DNA from 4 places in the Paenibacillus sp. SEL3 genome. Region 1 is predicted to be linked to each of the others. Evidence: riboswitches for the same ligand, from Rfam matches in the RefSeq annotation. Region 1 holds a riboswitch; each other region holds the start of a gene.
What was found. Region 1 has a riboswitch for cyclic di-AMP ahead of ACYCS5_RS06265 (TrkH family potassium uptake protein). Riboswitches for the same ligand answer to the same signal wherever they lie in the genome.
Positions count from the first base shown of each region.

Region 2: another riboswitch for cyclic di-AMP. It lies ahead of ACYCS5_RS28910 (3D domain-containing protein); the one in region 1 lies ahead of ACYCS5_RS06265 (TrkH family potassium uptake protein).
Region 3: another riboswitch for cyclic di-AMP. It lies ahead of ACYCS5_RS14910 (G5 domain-containing protein); the one in region 1 lies ahead of ACYCS5_RS06265 (TrkH family potassium uptake protein).
Region 4: another riboswitch for cyclic di-AMP. It lies ahead of ACYCS5_RS21505 (hypothetical protein); the one in region 1 lies ahead of ACYCS5_RS06265 (TrkH family potassium uptake protein).

Region 1 covers NZ_CM137725.1:1,322,869-1,325,986, reverse strand. The annotation lists gene ACYCS5_RS06270 (CPBP family intramembrane glutamic endopeptidase) at 1-1,141, opposite strand, end outside; cyclic di-AMP (ydaO/yuaA leader) riboswitch at 1,403-1,556, shown strand; gene ACYCS5_RS06265 (TrkH family potassium uptake protein) at 1,970-3,118, shown strand, end outside.
Region 2 covers NZ_CM137725.1:6,424,990-6,428,107, forward strand. The annotation lists gene ACYCS5_RS28905 (polysaccharide deacetylase family protein) at 1-768, shown strand, start outside; gene ACYCS5_RS28910 (3D domain-containing protein) at 962-1,630, opposite strand; cyclic di-AMP (ydaO/yuaA leader) riboswitch at 1,637-1,805, opposite strand; gene ACYCS5_RS28915 (amino acid ABC transporter ATP-binding protein) at 2,036-2,758, opposite strand; gene ACYCS5_RS28920 (ABC transporter substrate-binding protein/permease) at 2,745-3,118, opposite strand, start outside.
Region 3 covers NZ_CM137725.1:3,216,040-3,219,157, forward strand. The annotation lists gene ACYCS5_RS14905 (TatD family hydrolase) at 1-696, shown strand, start outside; cyclic di-AMP (ydaO/yuaA leader) riboswitch at 898-1,180, shown strand; gene ACYCS5_RS14910 (G5 domain-containing protein) at 1,452-2,600, shown strand; gene rnmV (ribonuclease M5) at 2,747-3,118, shown strand, end outside.
Region 4 covers NZ_CM137725.1:4,665,739-4,668,856, reverse strand. The annotation lists gene kdpA (potassium-transporting ATPase subunit KdpA) at 1-805, opposite strand, end outside; gene ACYCS5_RS21505 (hypothetical protein) at 1,217-1,612, opposite strand; cyclic di-AMP (ydaO/yuaA leader) riboswitch at 1,728-1,900, opposite strand; gene ACYCS5_RS21500 (glutathione peroxidase) at 2,367-2,852, shown strand; tRNA gene ACYCS5_RS21495 (tRNA-Leu) at 2,999-3,081, opposite strand.

The DNA of each region.
Region 1 (3,118 bases):
AGCCAACATACATACTGCGAAGCACATACAGCCCGTAGCCCGGCTCTTTTGCACGCGGCCATGCATTCAGTCCAACCTGACGCATAAGTCCGTCACCGCCGACCAAGGAGAAGTAGAGCGCTACAGCCATGAAGAAGGTAACACCAATCTGGAAAACCATAAGAAATATAAGCATGCCCTTACCGCCTGCTTCTGCTTGCAATAAAGGCAGCATGTTCATGGTCCCAGCTATACTAGCAATAAAGTATATAACGGATAGAACAATGCCGCGTACAAATGAAGTATGTCGTCGGGTGAGTGACGCATACACAATGGCAAGTACACCCAGCACAAAGCTAAATAGGGCATAACCCGCATAGGTCATCCAATTCGCCCAAAATGTTTGCTTTTCGATATAATCGGTATAGGATGACGGGGCCGAAAAGCTTTGAGTGAAGGAGCGAACATCACCGTCTTCAAAAGTAAAAGCCAGTGTAAGTACCGAGGCGCCAATTTTTTTATCGTCTACGGTATACTTTAATCCGCCTTCTTGTTCAGTGGTCGCGAGCTTCAAGTCCGACGGCTTAAAGCCAAAGCGCTTCACCCATACAGCGGCCGCCTGCTCCTTGGCTTCAAGCGTCATGCCGTCCTCAGCCACACGTACAAGCCTGTTACGTGCTTGTTCATCCGTAGAAATATCAGCCTGCGTGTAATTGGTGCTGGAGGTGATCCGTTTAAAACTAACGACCTTCCCAGTGGATAAATCTACATGAATTTGCAGCTTGCTCTTCGCTGAGGATTCAGGCAGATCGACCCGAAAGGTTTCGTAAGGGTAATTTTTCTTCCATGTACGGTCGTACTGTTGAAGCAGTTTTTCTCTAGATAAATAACCGTACAAATCTGTTTCGGCCTGATAGGTCACCAGAGGCTCCTCTGGCTGTGATTCAGTATATCCCAGCTCGGAGCGGGCGAAGTCCAATGCGTGTATGACCGCTTCTTGTTTGCTGATGACCTTTGCATTCATTACTGATTCTGGACTCGGATTGCTAAGCGAGGGAATAAGCAATTGAAAGATAAAAAAGCAAATCAGGCCAATCCCGCCCAGCAAGCCTAATTTTTTGAAGTTGGCCGTGAGCACGACCGGTTTCCCGATAGGATTCATGAGTTTCCTCCTTAATCTGTAAATAAGAACATCCATTAAAGATATCATACTGCACAGGTTCCCGCCAACAGACCAGCGATATTCATGAAAATAGAGTGAAAGCACTTTAAAGTTCCAATAAAATAAGATAAGCTGCGATTAAACGATGCCCATTCGCAAAATAAAGCCAATTTCACGTTTTTTCGACGAAATCGGTTTTGTGATCTGGATATAGAAGGATTATAATCTTGAGGCAATGCCTATAAAATACATAGGTAATGATATACAGTTGAGCCGAATTTCTATGGGAAAACGGGGGAACCATGTTACTGGGGTGAATTTTACAGCCGATCACTGGTGGATCGGAAGTGTAAATAGGGCATACTGTGCTGCCCGAATCCGTCAGCTAACCTCGTAGGCTATGAGCAGGAACCAAGTCAGGCACTCGGTTTTCCGGTGTCTTTTTTTGTGCGTATAAAAGTGTTTGGATTGGTTAGATAGACCGCTGCGGGTGCAGATTATTCTTCCGATTGCTGTTATCCCCGGATTTTTTGATTGTATACCCCCTTTAATGGTTAAAATCCGGAGATAAAGGCAAACGCTTCGCTTCTTCAGAACAATTCTGCCCCCTTCGCTACTGCCCGCCAATAGCACAGGGGACCGAGTAGTGCTTGACATGCATTCTTCCTGTATTCAGGGAATGCTAATTATAGTTAACTAAGGTTTGGAAAAATCAAAAAATTCAGGGGCAACGACGATCGGAAGATCAAATGGAACGCGTAGCGAGCTTACACCGTATTAAATCACTGTTTTTATAGTTTTAAGGATTAGGAGAGAAGTGATGAATAGATGAATCCCAATGCAAGCTGGCTCCGGCTTTCTCCACCGCAGATATTCGTTGCGGGCTTTGCCATTATCATTCTAATAGGTAGTTTATTGTTAATGCTGCCGATCTCCAATACAACAGGAAAGCCACTTGCGTTTGTAGACGCTTTGTTTACTGCCGCTTCCGCGACCTGTGTTACAGGGCTTGTCGTAAAGGATACGGGGACCTTTTTTACAACCTTTGGTCAAGTTGTTATCGTGGCGCTCATTCAGATCGGCGGCCTAGGCTTTATGACCATGGCTACCTTGATTGCACTGGTGTTCAAGCGTCGGATTTCCCTGCGGGAGCGTCTCATTTTGCAGGAAGCGATGAATCAGACTTCTGTAGAGGGAATTGTCGGGTTAATCCGTAAGGTATTACTGTACTCACTGGTTATTGAAGGCGTATGCGCTACGATATTCTCGGTTCGCTGGTCCTTTGATATGCCCGTAGGCAGGGCGATTTATTTTGGAATCTGGCATGCCATCTCCATGTTTAACAATGCTGGTTTTGATTTATTCGGTGAATTTCGCAGCTTGACAGGTTATGTATATGATCCGATTGTTAATTTTACAGCCATGTTTTTGATTATTTCAGGCGGCATTGGTTTTGTAGTGATGTCAGACCTGGCAGAATATCGCAAGCGCAAGAGACTGTCCTTGCATACCAAGGTGGTACTCAGCATGACGGGCGCTATGATTGTAGTCGGCACGCTCGTGATTTTTGTATTTGAGTTTACGAATCCGAAGACTCTCGGCTCGCTTGATTGGGGTGGTAAGCTATTGGGATCTTTATTCCAGTCCGTTACTCCCCGTACCGCAGGTGCCAATACCTTGGACATTGCAGGCTTGCGGCAGGCTACGCAGTTTTTTATCATCATATTCATGTTTATCGGGGCTTCTCCTGGCTCTACTGGAGGCGGGATTAAGACCACAACATTCGCCCTGCTCATTGGAGCGGTGATTTCGATGCTGCGGGGGCGAGAAGATATTGTACTGTTCAAGTACCGACTTGCGCAGGGACGAATTTACAAGGCTTTGACCATTACACTGCTGGGGTTGCTGTTCGTGATCGGGGTGACGATGATTTTGTCGGCAACCGAAGATCATCATTTTCTGATGATCTTGTTCGAG
Region 2 (3,118 bases), 1.5 Mb from region 1:
CTAGCATTTTCAAGTTTACCCGTTCACGCGGATGCGCCTCCCAAGATCGGAACGCCCCATCCCAAGGAAGCAGCTGTTGCTTCTTCTGTACATCTGAGTACAGATCGAGCTACTCCTACATTAGCAATGTTGCGTAAAAAACATGCGGACATTTTTAAAATGTGCGGCCCACACACCCGCCAAATTGCCTTAACCTTTGATGATGTGCCCGATTCTAGGTATACGCCGCAGGTTTTGGACGTATTACACGCCAACGGCATCAAAGCCACCTTTTTCATCGTCGGTCACCGTGCGGAAAAGCATCCGGGGATTATACGTCGTATTATCCGTGAAGGCCATGCTATAGGAAATCATTCCTATACTCATCCGGATTTTAGGAAGGCTACACCAGAACGCTTTCGCAACCAGATTACAAAAACAGAACGTATTTTACAAGCCAGCGCAGGTTTTCGCCCCAAGTTGATTCGTCCACCCTACGGTGAAATTACAGAGCCTCAAATAAAGTGGGCACGTCGTCATGGCTACATGATTGTCAACTGGAATGTAGACTCTCTCGACTGGAAGGGACTAAGTAAAACACAAATTCAGCGAAATGTGATTCCAGCTACAGGGCCTGGCTCTATTATTTTAATGCACGCTGGTGGAGGTCAAAGTTCCAACTTGCAAGGCACTATCCAAGCTTTGCCGGGTCTAATTCACTCTCTAAAAGCTAAGGGCTACAAATTTGTGACAGTCCCCCGGCTACTCCACACATCGGAACGAAAATAACAGTATGTTTATAATTGAGGTCCAAGCTAAAGCAACGTAAAAAGGCTGTCTTACCAGCAGAAGTATTCTGCTCGTCAAGACAGCCTTTTTACGGATAGGACCTGATAAGAGTCCGACCTAGATATATACGGATATAGGCGTTATGTTTACATAATATATATTATGTTTAATTAAACTGTATATACGTACAATGCTATTTATCAATAACGTACAGCTTCACATTTTGAAATCCAAAGTCGTTCACAAATGATTTGTTGCCTGGAATAAAGATATCAATCCGCTTTCCTGTAATGGCGCTGCCCTGATCGCGAGCGACAGCTACAAAAGAATGATCCGGCAAACCTGGATGGGAGTAGCCTGTAACCAGTACTTTCGTGCCCATCGGAATGACGTTAGGATCTACCGCAATTGTACCTAGTTTAAGCGGATTGCCGTAGTAGTCCACTGCGCCCCATTTACCATTCTCATCGGCTGCGGCAGAATACGCTGAAGCCTTAACGTCAACTATTTTGCTATAGTTGAATGTTTTACCCCAAGCTTCAATCGTTGGCGCCTCATTCGCTGCTGCTTTCTCCGTAAGAAGCTGCGGCTTCGATTCCGAAGCTGCCTTTACACTTTTTTCGCCAGGCACCTTAATTTGCAGACCTGCATATATATTGCTGGAGGCAATGTTTGGGTTAGCCTTTGTTAGCTCGTCTACCGATACTCCATAACGTTGAGCAAGCAAAAAGAAGGTATCGCCCTCTTTGGCAGTGTGAAGCGAGGCAGCATCCGCTATTCCAGCTGTCTGTGCCAACCCTGCAATAGCTGCGGCAAGCACCGCAATTTTCATCGTTTTACCAATATGTTTTAAATGTTTCAAAGATATGTACCTCCTCTTTTATGCCTGCGAAGTTAGCTGTCGGATTCGGACTCAGGAGAAGCCCTATGCTTGTGCAATTCACCCCTAGGCATATTCCTCATCGTCTTATGACGTATCGGAATGGCTGCCGTTGTTACGTCCCCCGCACTTCCCATAGTTTGGGCCAGCATTTCAGCGCTTGTCTAACCGCATGCTGTCCCGGTAAGTTTTGGCTTACTGCATAATATCACAATTTTGTAACCTTATCCGCATGAAAATGTTGGGAACCCTGAACATCATACTACACTCGTTACAATTTTGTCATTAAGAAATCGATATTTGTTACGAAAGTATGGGGAAATGGTGACAAAATAAGAAAAGCCCTCCGTCAACGGAGAGCTTTTTTATGATTAGACCAGCACTTTCTTACAATACTTTGGCAAGAAAATCACGAGTGCGATCATGGCTTGGAGTGCCAAATACCTGGTCTGGTGCACCCTGCTCCACAATTTGACCGTTATCCATAAAGATAATTCGATCGCCTACCTCGCGGGCAAAGCCCATTTCATGCGTTACAATTACCATTGTCATACCGCCTTCGGCGAGCTTCTTCATTACATCCAGAACCTCTCCAACCATTTCAGGGTCCAATGCAGAAGTCGGCTCATCGAACAGCATTACGTGCGGCTGCATGGCCAAAGCACGCGCAATCGCAATACGTTGCTTCTGACCACCGGATAGCTGGTTCGGATAGGTATTCTTCTTATCCTCGAGCCCCACGGTACGCAGGAGTTCTAATGCAATTTTTTCCGCTTCCTTACCTGACTGTTTTCTAACCTGCGTCGGTGCAAGCGTCAGGTTCTGCAACACTGTTTTGTGTGGGAACAGATTAAAATGCTGGAACACCATCCCCATTTTTTCCCGGGTTACATTAATATTATGACCACGAGCTGTAATCGGCTCGCCCTCAAATAAAATCTCCCCATCCGTCGGCTGTTCTAACAGATTCATACAACGCAAAAACGTACTCTTCCCCGAACCGCTGGGACCGATGATAACGACAACTTCTCCTTTGGCGATATCTATATCAATGCCTTTTAAAATCTCATTCTTGCCGAACGATTTACGCAATTGTTTAACGGTGATCACTGGCTCTCAACTTCCTTTCCCATAAACCAAGCAGCTTAGACAAGCTGAATGTCATTACAAAATAAATAGCGGCTGTGATTATGAACGGACTTAATCCTTCGTAGGTAATATTCTTAATGACCTGGGCTTGATACATAATATCCACCATACCAATAGTCGAAATAATGGAGGATTCTTTAATAATTGTAATAAACTCATTACCTATAGCAGGCAAAATAGATTTAAACGCTTGTGGCAAAATGACGTGACGCATAGCTTTGCCTCGTCCCATACCCAATGAGCGTGCGGCCTCCATCTGTCCACGGTCTACTGCCTGGATACCTGCACGGAAAATTTCAGCCAGATATGCCGAGCTATTCA
Region 3 (3,118 bases), 1.9 Mb from region 1:
GCTGTCGAATCAGGAGTAACGCGGATGATCAATATCGGATTTAATCGTGAGACCATTCCATCCACCATGAAATTGGCCGAGACGTATGATTTTATTTATGCGGCAGTTGGATGGCACCCGCAGGATGCGATTGCAATGCAAGAGGGCGATTTAGAATGGATTGCATCGTTATGCAGTCATAAGAAGGTCGTAGCCATCGGAGAGATCGGTCTGGATTATTATTGGGATACATCACCGAAGGATGTTCAGCATCGGGTGTTTCGAAATCAAATTGGTCTGGCTCGTGAGCTCAAAATGCCCATTGTTATTCATAACCGGGATGCCCATGAAGATATTGTTAAGATTTTGCGTGAGGAAAAAGCGAGTGAGATTGGCGGAGTCATGCACTCCTTTTCTGGGAGCTGGGAGACAGCCCAAATGGTGCTGGATATGGGATTTCACCTTTCCTTCGGTGGTCCTATTACGTTTAAAAATGCCAAGCAGCCAAAAGAGGTGCTGGCACAGGTGCCACTGGACCGTCTGCTCATTGAAACGGACGCGCCCTACCTGACGCCGCATCCGTTTCGCGGGAAGCGAAATGAGTCTGCGCATGTGAGACTGGTAGCAGAGGCTGCAGCCCAAATTAAGGGGATTACAGTGGAGGAATTAGTGTCAATAACGACCCAAAATGCCTTGGAACGATTTGACATTCAATAAAAAAGCGAAGAAATCGATCAAAATAAAGAGATAGACGAAGCTAATCATGAATTTGTTGCAGGAAACTCGAGAATATTACAATATTTTAACCGAATATTTTGAAAAATGTACTTGAAACCTGCTTTACAACATGCATAGAAACAGGATATCATCTTTTCAGTGAATTGTTGTTTGAATGTAAACATCAACAAGTCATTTCATGAACCAGTCTCGCTGAGTCCCTTTTACAGGGAACGGGGGAACCGATATGGCTTACAGTACGTCCGGCGTATGTGCAAGAAGGGAACGTCCCTTTCGCCAGCCGGCTCGACCTAATTTCTTTTCCCGGATGGGATTGAACAGGTGGAGGAGCCGTATTTCGATTTCTTTCTGGGTCTTCGGGGTGAATGTGAAGGCGACCGCCATGAGCGGTTGACCCAAGCTAGGGCGACTCTCTACGTCCGAACCCGACAGCTAACCCCGTAAGCGTAACAAGAGAGAAGCCATCTCGTGCATGAGTTTTCCCGCATATTCACACATGCCGGAAGCCACGAAAGAGCTCTCTAGTCTCTTTCTTTGGCTTTTTTTGTTGTGAATAAAAGAAAATCTGTCATCATACTGTGGTTAAACAGGGGAGGACAGCATGCCGCGAAGACGGGTACATGGTGCAGGACAGTCGCAGTTTGGGCTTGTCTTGTAGAAAATCTGTTATAGTCACGTCAAATCTCAACTATGTCTTACTCCAGACGGCGGGCTATGTAAGGAGGACGGAGGAAATGGGCATTTTCCAAAAAGAGGAGACCCATGAGTCACGCTCATCCAGCATGTCTTACGTATTGCGTTGGAAGCAAGAGAATGTGCGCCAGGCTGCTTTGGTTGCTATTTTTCTAATCGCGCTAACGATTATGATTTCAATTCTGATGTACACGCAATCTAAAAAACAAGTCTTTTTTGTCATTGATGGCAAGGCATCTGCGGTAGAAACCCGGGAATCCAAGCTTCAAGATTTGCTGAGCGAGCATTCCATTTCACTTCAGCCGCATGATACAATTTCTATGCCGCTAAATGGAGCAGTACAGGATGGGGACCGCATAGTCATTAAACGTGCCAATCAAGTTAAAGTATCTTCAGGCAATGAGACGAAAAAGCTGTACACAACAGAAAATACAGTAGAAGGTGCCATTCGTACCTCGGGCTATAAATTATCGTCAACGGATAAAGTTTATCCTGCGTTGGATGCCTCTGTTTCGTCTAACATGGACATAAAAATCGTCCGTGTGAAGAAACAGCAGGTCGAACAGAAAAAACAGGTGCCTTATCAGGTCATCAAAACGGCCGATCCAAGTCTTTATAAAGGCGATAATCGGGTCATTCAAAGCGGCAAATCGGGTGTGGTAGTCCAGCACGTTCAAAAGGTATATCATGATGGAAAGTTGGTATCCAAACAGCTGGTTAACAAGGAAGTTGCACAGAACCGTGTGGATAAGGTTATTGCGGTAGGAACGAAGAAAAAGCCGGTCGTTCTTGCTGCTTCCGTCGGTCCCAATGATGCGGTTAAGACAACAACGGTTAGTTCGGGCAGTGCTGTCCGTAAAGCAGGCGTCAATTTTAAATATAGCAAAGTTTTACAAAATGTCTCCATGACGGCGTATTCCTCACAGGAGCCAGGTATCGGTACACGTACTGCATCCGGCACGCGCGTGACGGAAGGTCGTACCATCGCTGTCGATCCGAGTATAATTCCAATCGGCTGGTGGGTGTATATCGAAGGGGTGGGCTTCCGCCGTGCGGAGGATACCGGTGGCGCGATTAAAGGCCACAAAATCGATGTGTATTATGAGAGTTTGAGCCGAGCCAACCAATTTGGTCGTAAGCACGGTAAAACCGTATATGTTATCGGACCGGTAAAGCCTGAAATCAACTAAAACAGGTTGTGTATGTTGAGGGCAATGCGATAGTATTAACAACATAGTTATGCCATGCTAAGAAGAGGATATCCTCTTCTTATTTTGTTTTCAAAAGCAGGGAAAGATAAATATAGCTTGCTGTGTAGCAGTGGAGGGAAATGCAAATGATCAAGGAAGTGATCGTGGTAGAGGGCCGGGATGATACGGTGGCCATTCGCCGCGCTGTTGAAGCGGATACGATAGAAACTGGCGGCTCAGCCATTAATAAAATGACGCTGCGTAAAATTGCATTGGCGCAGGAGCGGCGGGGGGTCATCATTTTAACCGATCCCGATCATGCAGGGGAGCGCATCCGTAAGATTATTGCTTCCAAGGTACCCGGCTGCAAGCAGGCCTTTATACCCGAGGCAGAAGCGACGCGCAAAGGAGATATTGGTGTGGAGAATGCCTCACCGGAAGCGATCAGACACGCTCTCGCACGGGTTCATACGACAGTAGAAGGCGCCGACCCGCTGATTGAGTGGGCGGACCTGATT
Region 4 (3,118 bases), 3.2 Mb from region 1:
TATACGGCAACGAAGCCGGCATTACCCACATTGCCAAAATTTCCAGCACGTTCGTCCAAGGACTTGGATTCTCAAAAGGATGCGCAGAGTTAGCTCCCGCATAACCGCCTCCGTTCGTCCCCAAATGCTTGATGGACTCCAGAGAAGCAATAGGTCCCATAGAAATTTGCTGTTGTGTTCCGCTAAGCGTCGTAAGATCCGCCGTAGGCTGTAGCGTCTGTGGTATCTTCAATCCCACCAGCACCAGCGTAAGCACAAAGGCCAGCGGCAGGAAAATCCTTATAATAGCTTTAATAAAATCTTGAAAGAAATTGCCCATCCCTTCACCGCGCCGCGTCAATCCTCTCATAAAAGCCGCAGCAACCGAAAAACCGGAAGCAGCCGAAGTGAACATCATCATCGTGACGAACGCCATCTGTGTCAGATACGTAAGCCCGCTTTCTCCGCTATAATGTTGGAGATTCGTATTCGTCATAAAGCTGATTACCGTATTAAAAGCTAGTGATGCTTCCATATTACTGTTTCCAGCCGGATTACCGGGAAGCATTCCCTGTAAACGCAACAGCAAGTAGCTGATTGCCACAAGCACGACGTTCGTAGCAATGAAACTCATAACATACGTAGTCCAACGCATGCTCTCCACTTTCTTCAAGCCTACTACCTTATAAATCAGCTTTTCTGTTCTGCCAAAAATCCGATCCGTCCGATTCGGTTCATTCGAGAATACATGATACATATATGTACCCATTGGCTTTACCAAGAGCAGCAATATAACGATCACAATTCCAATTTGAAGCAGCTCCATCCTCTATTCCTCCTTCAAAATGCTCCTGCGTTTGGAACAACAGACCCGATTAGACCATCTATGAAGTGCACACGTTTGCGAAAACCTGCTACCAATGATGCTTTAATGCTCAGATCTGTTGTTCTTCGCCCGCTCTATCCCTACAAGTGACTAGAACTTTTCAGGGTTCAGGAGTGCGTAGATTAAATACATAAACACAATAGCCGTAAGCCCGAGTATAACGATCATCCTCTTCGTCCTCCTTTAGAGGTCTGCGCATCACACCAGCGTACAAACAGCAGTATCACTCCATAACTCACAGCCATGACGAGCAGCATGTATATATCCATCATGTTTATACCCTCCGTATCGATCCTCAGATCGCCATTCTTATTCCATCATAAAATCATAAAACAACTATGTCATAAGTGCTTATCCGTTCAGCAGAAAACCCACCTCTCCGTTCAATGTGTAGATCACATGGTCCGCTCCCAATCCCCGATAAATTCCTTGTGGATTACAGCCGTGTGTAATAACATAGATCGATTCCGATGTTAGTGGTCGACATATTTGCAGGAAACGGCAAGTCAGATTCAAGCTGTTCTCGAACAAATACACACTACCAATTTCTTTTTTTGGAAAATTCCATTTTCCCGCTTGCATGGTATTGATGCGGACAATGTGCTCCACACCCATTTTTTTGAGCTGTCGTTCCTCCTGGGCGCTATTCGTGAGAACTGCAAACGCCAATTTTTTGAAAATAAGCAATTTCACAAAACTTCTGCCCGCTTCATTCGGTGCAGTGACAATAATTAACCGACCTTCCATCAGTAGCTCCTCTCCCGGTATAAAAAGACAACAAAAAGAAGCCGAAGGAAAAAGGCTTTCCTCCGGCTTCTGACATATCCATGATAAAATAAACCATGGCTGCACACGGCGGTTTGTTGCCTCTCCCTGTACGCTTACGAGGTTAGCTGTCGGATTCGGACGTGAGAGTCGCCCTATTTCTGGCACTTGACCGGAAAATTCACCCCATGAGACACACGGCTTCCAAAGCCGTACAGTCTCGATTGGTTCCCCCGCTTTTGCAACTGCAAAATTCAGCGCTATAGACATTTCGTTGTTGCTTCATTCAAGTTAATTTGAAATTACGTCTTGAATCATACACCCGCGCATGGAAGACTGTAAAGCTCAACTGCAGGGTTATAAATCGGGCTTTAGAGCATAGAAGATTAATAATAACGCTTACAATGCAACTATGCTTCTCACATCTCCTTTAATCTCTGTTTTTCATCCCTTTTTGAAAATGACAAGCATGTCAATATTGGCGTAGGGTAAAGCGTTATTGGCCTTTTTTTGTAAAAAGAGAAGAAAATACGCTATATGTACCAGCTAAACACCGATTGAACCCGCTTTTATAAGAAGAAACACCTTAATTCGCTCCATTTGCGGTGCGATTTACTGTTTTGAGCAAAATACGATTTTACAGCGCCTGAAGGCTTTATACAGCTTTTCCAGGCTTGCAACCCTTCTTTAAATTGTCTAAAATTTAATTGCTGAATATTGAATGAGGAGAGATGCTATGACCGTTTATGAATATGATGCGCAAACCCTGCAAGGGAAACAAATTCCGTTATCCACATTTGAAGGGAACGTTCTTCTTATCGTGAACACTGCCAGCAAATGTGGGTTAACCCCCCAATACAAAGCGCTACAAGAGCTATATGACCAGTATCATGAACAGGGGCTCGAAATTTTGGGATTTCCCAGCAACCAGTTTGCCAAACAAGAGCCAGGTTCCAATGAGGAGATCTCCGAGTTTTGCCAGATCAATTATGGTGTCACCTTTCCGATGTTCGCCAAGACAGATGTCAATGGCGATCAAGCACACCCCTTATTTCGCTACCTGACCCAAACAGCTCCGGGGGTATTAGGGTCCAAAGCGATCAAATGGAATTTCACTAAATTCTTAATTACAAGAGAAGGTAACGTATTTAAGCGCTATGCACCGCAAACCACGCCAGATAAGCTGGCGGGAGATATAGAGAAGCTTTTGCAGCAAAACTGATATTCTTCATTATCACAGTTAATAAACGACCTGTTGCAACCGTGGCTTCCGTGGCTAAAGAATATAACGAAAAATGCTTAATAAAAAAAAGCATCCTTTCACGTAAACCGTGTCAGGATGCTTTTTTAACTAGATCTTGCATATAATGCGGTCGAGAGGACTCGAACCTCCACGGGCGTACGCCCACTACCCCCTCAAGATAGCGTGTCTGCCATTCCACCACGACCGCAAATCATAATGTATTGAGGCAACAGATTTATTATACT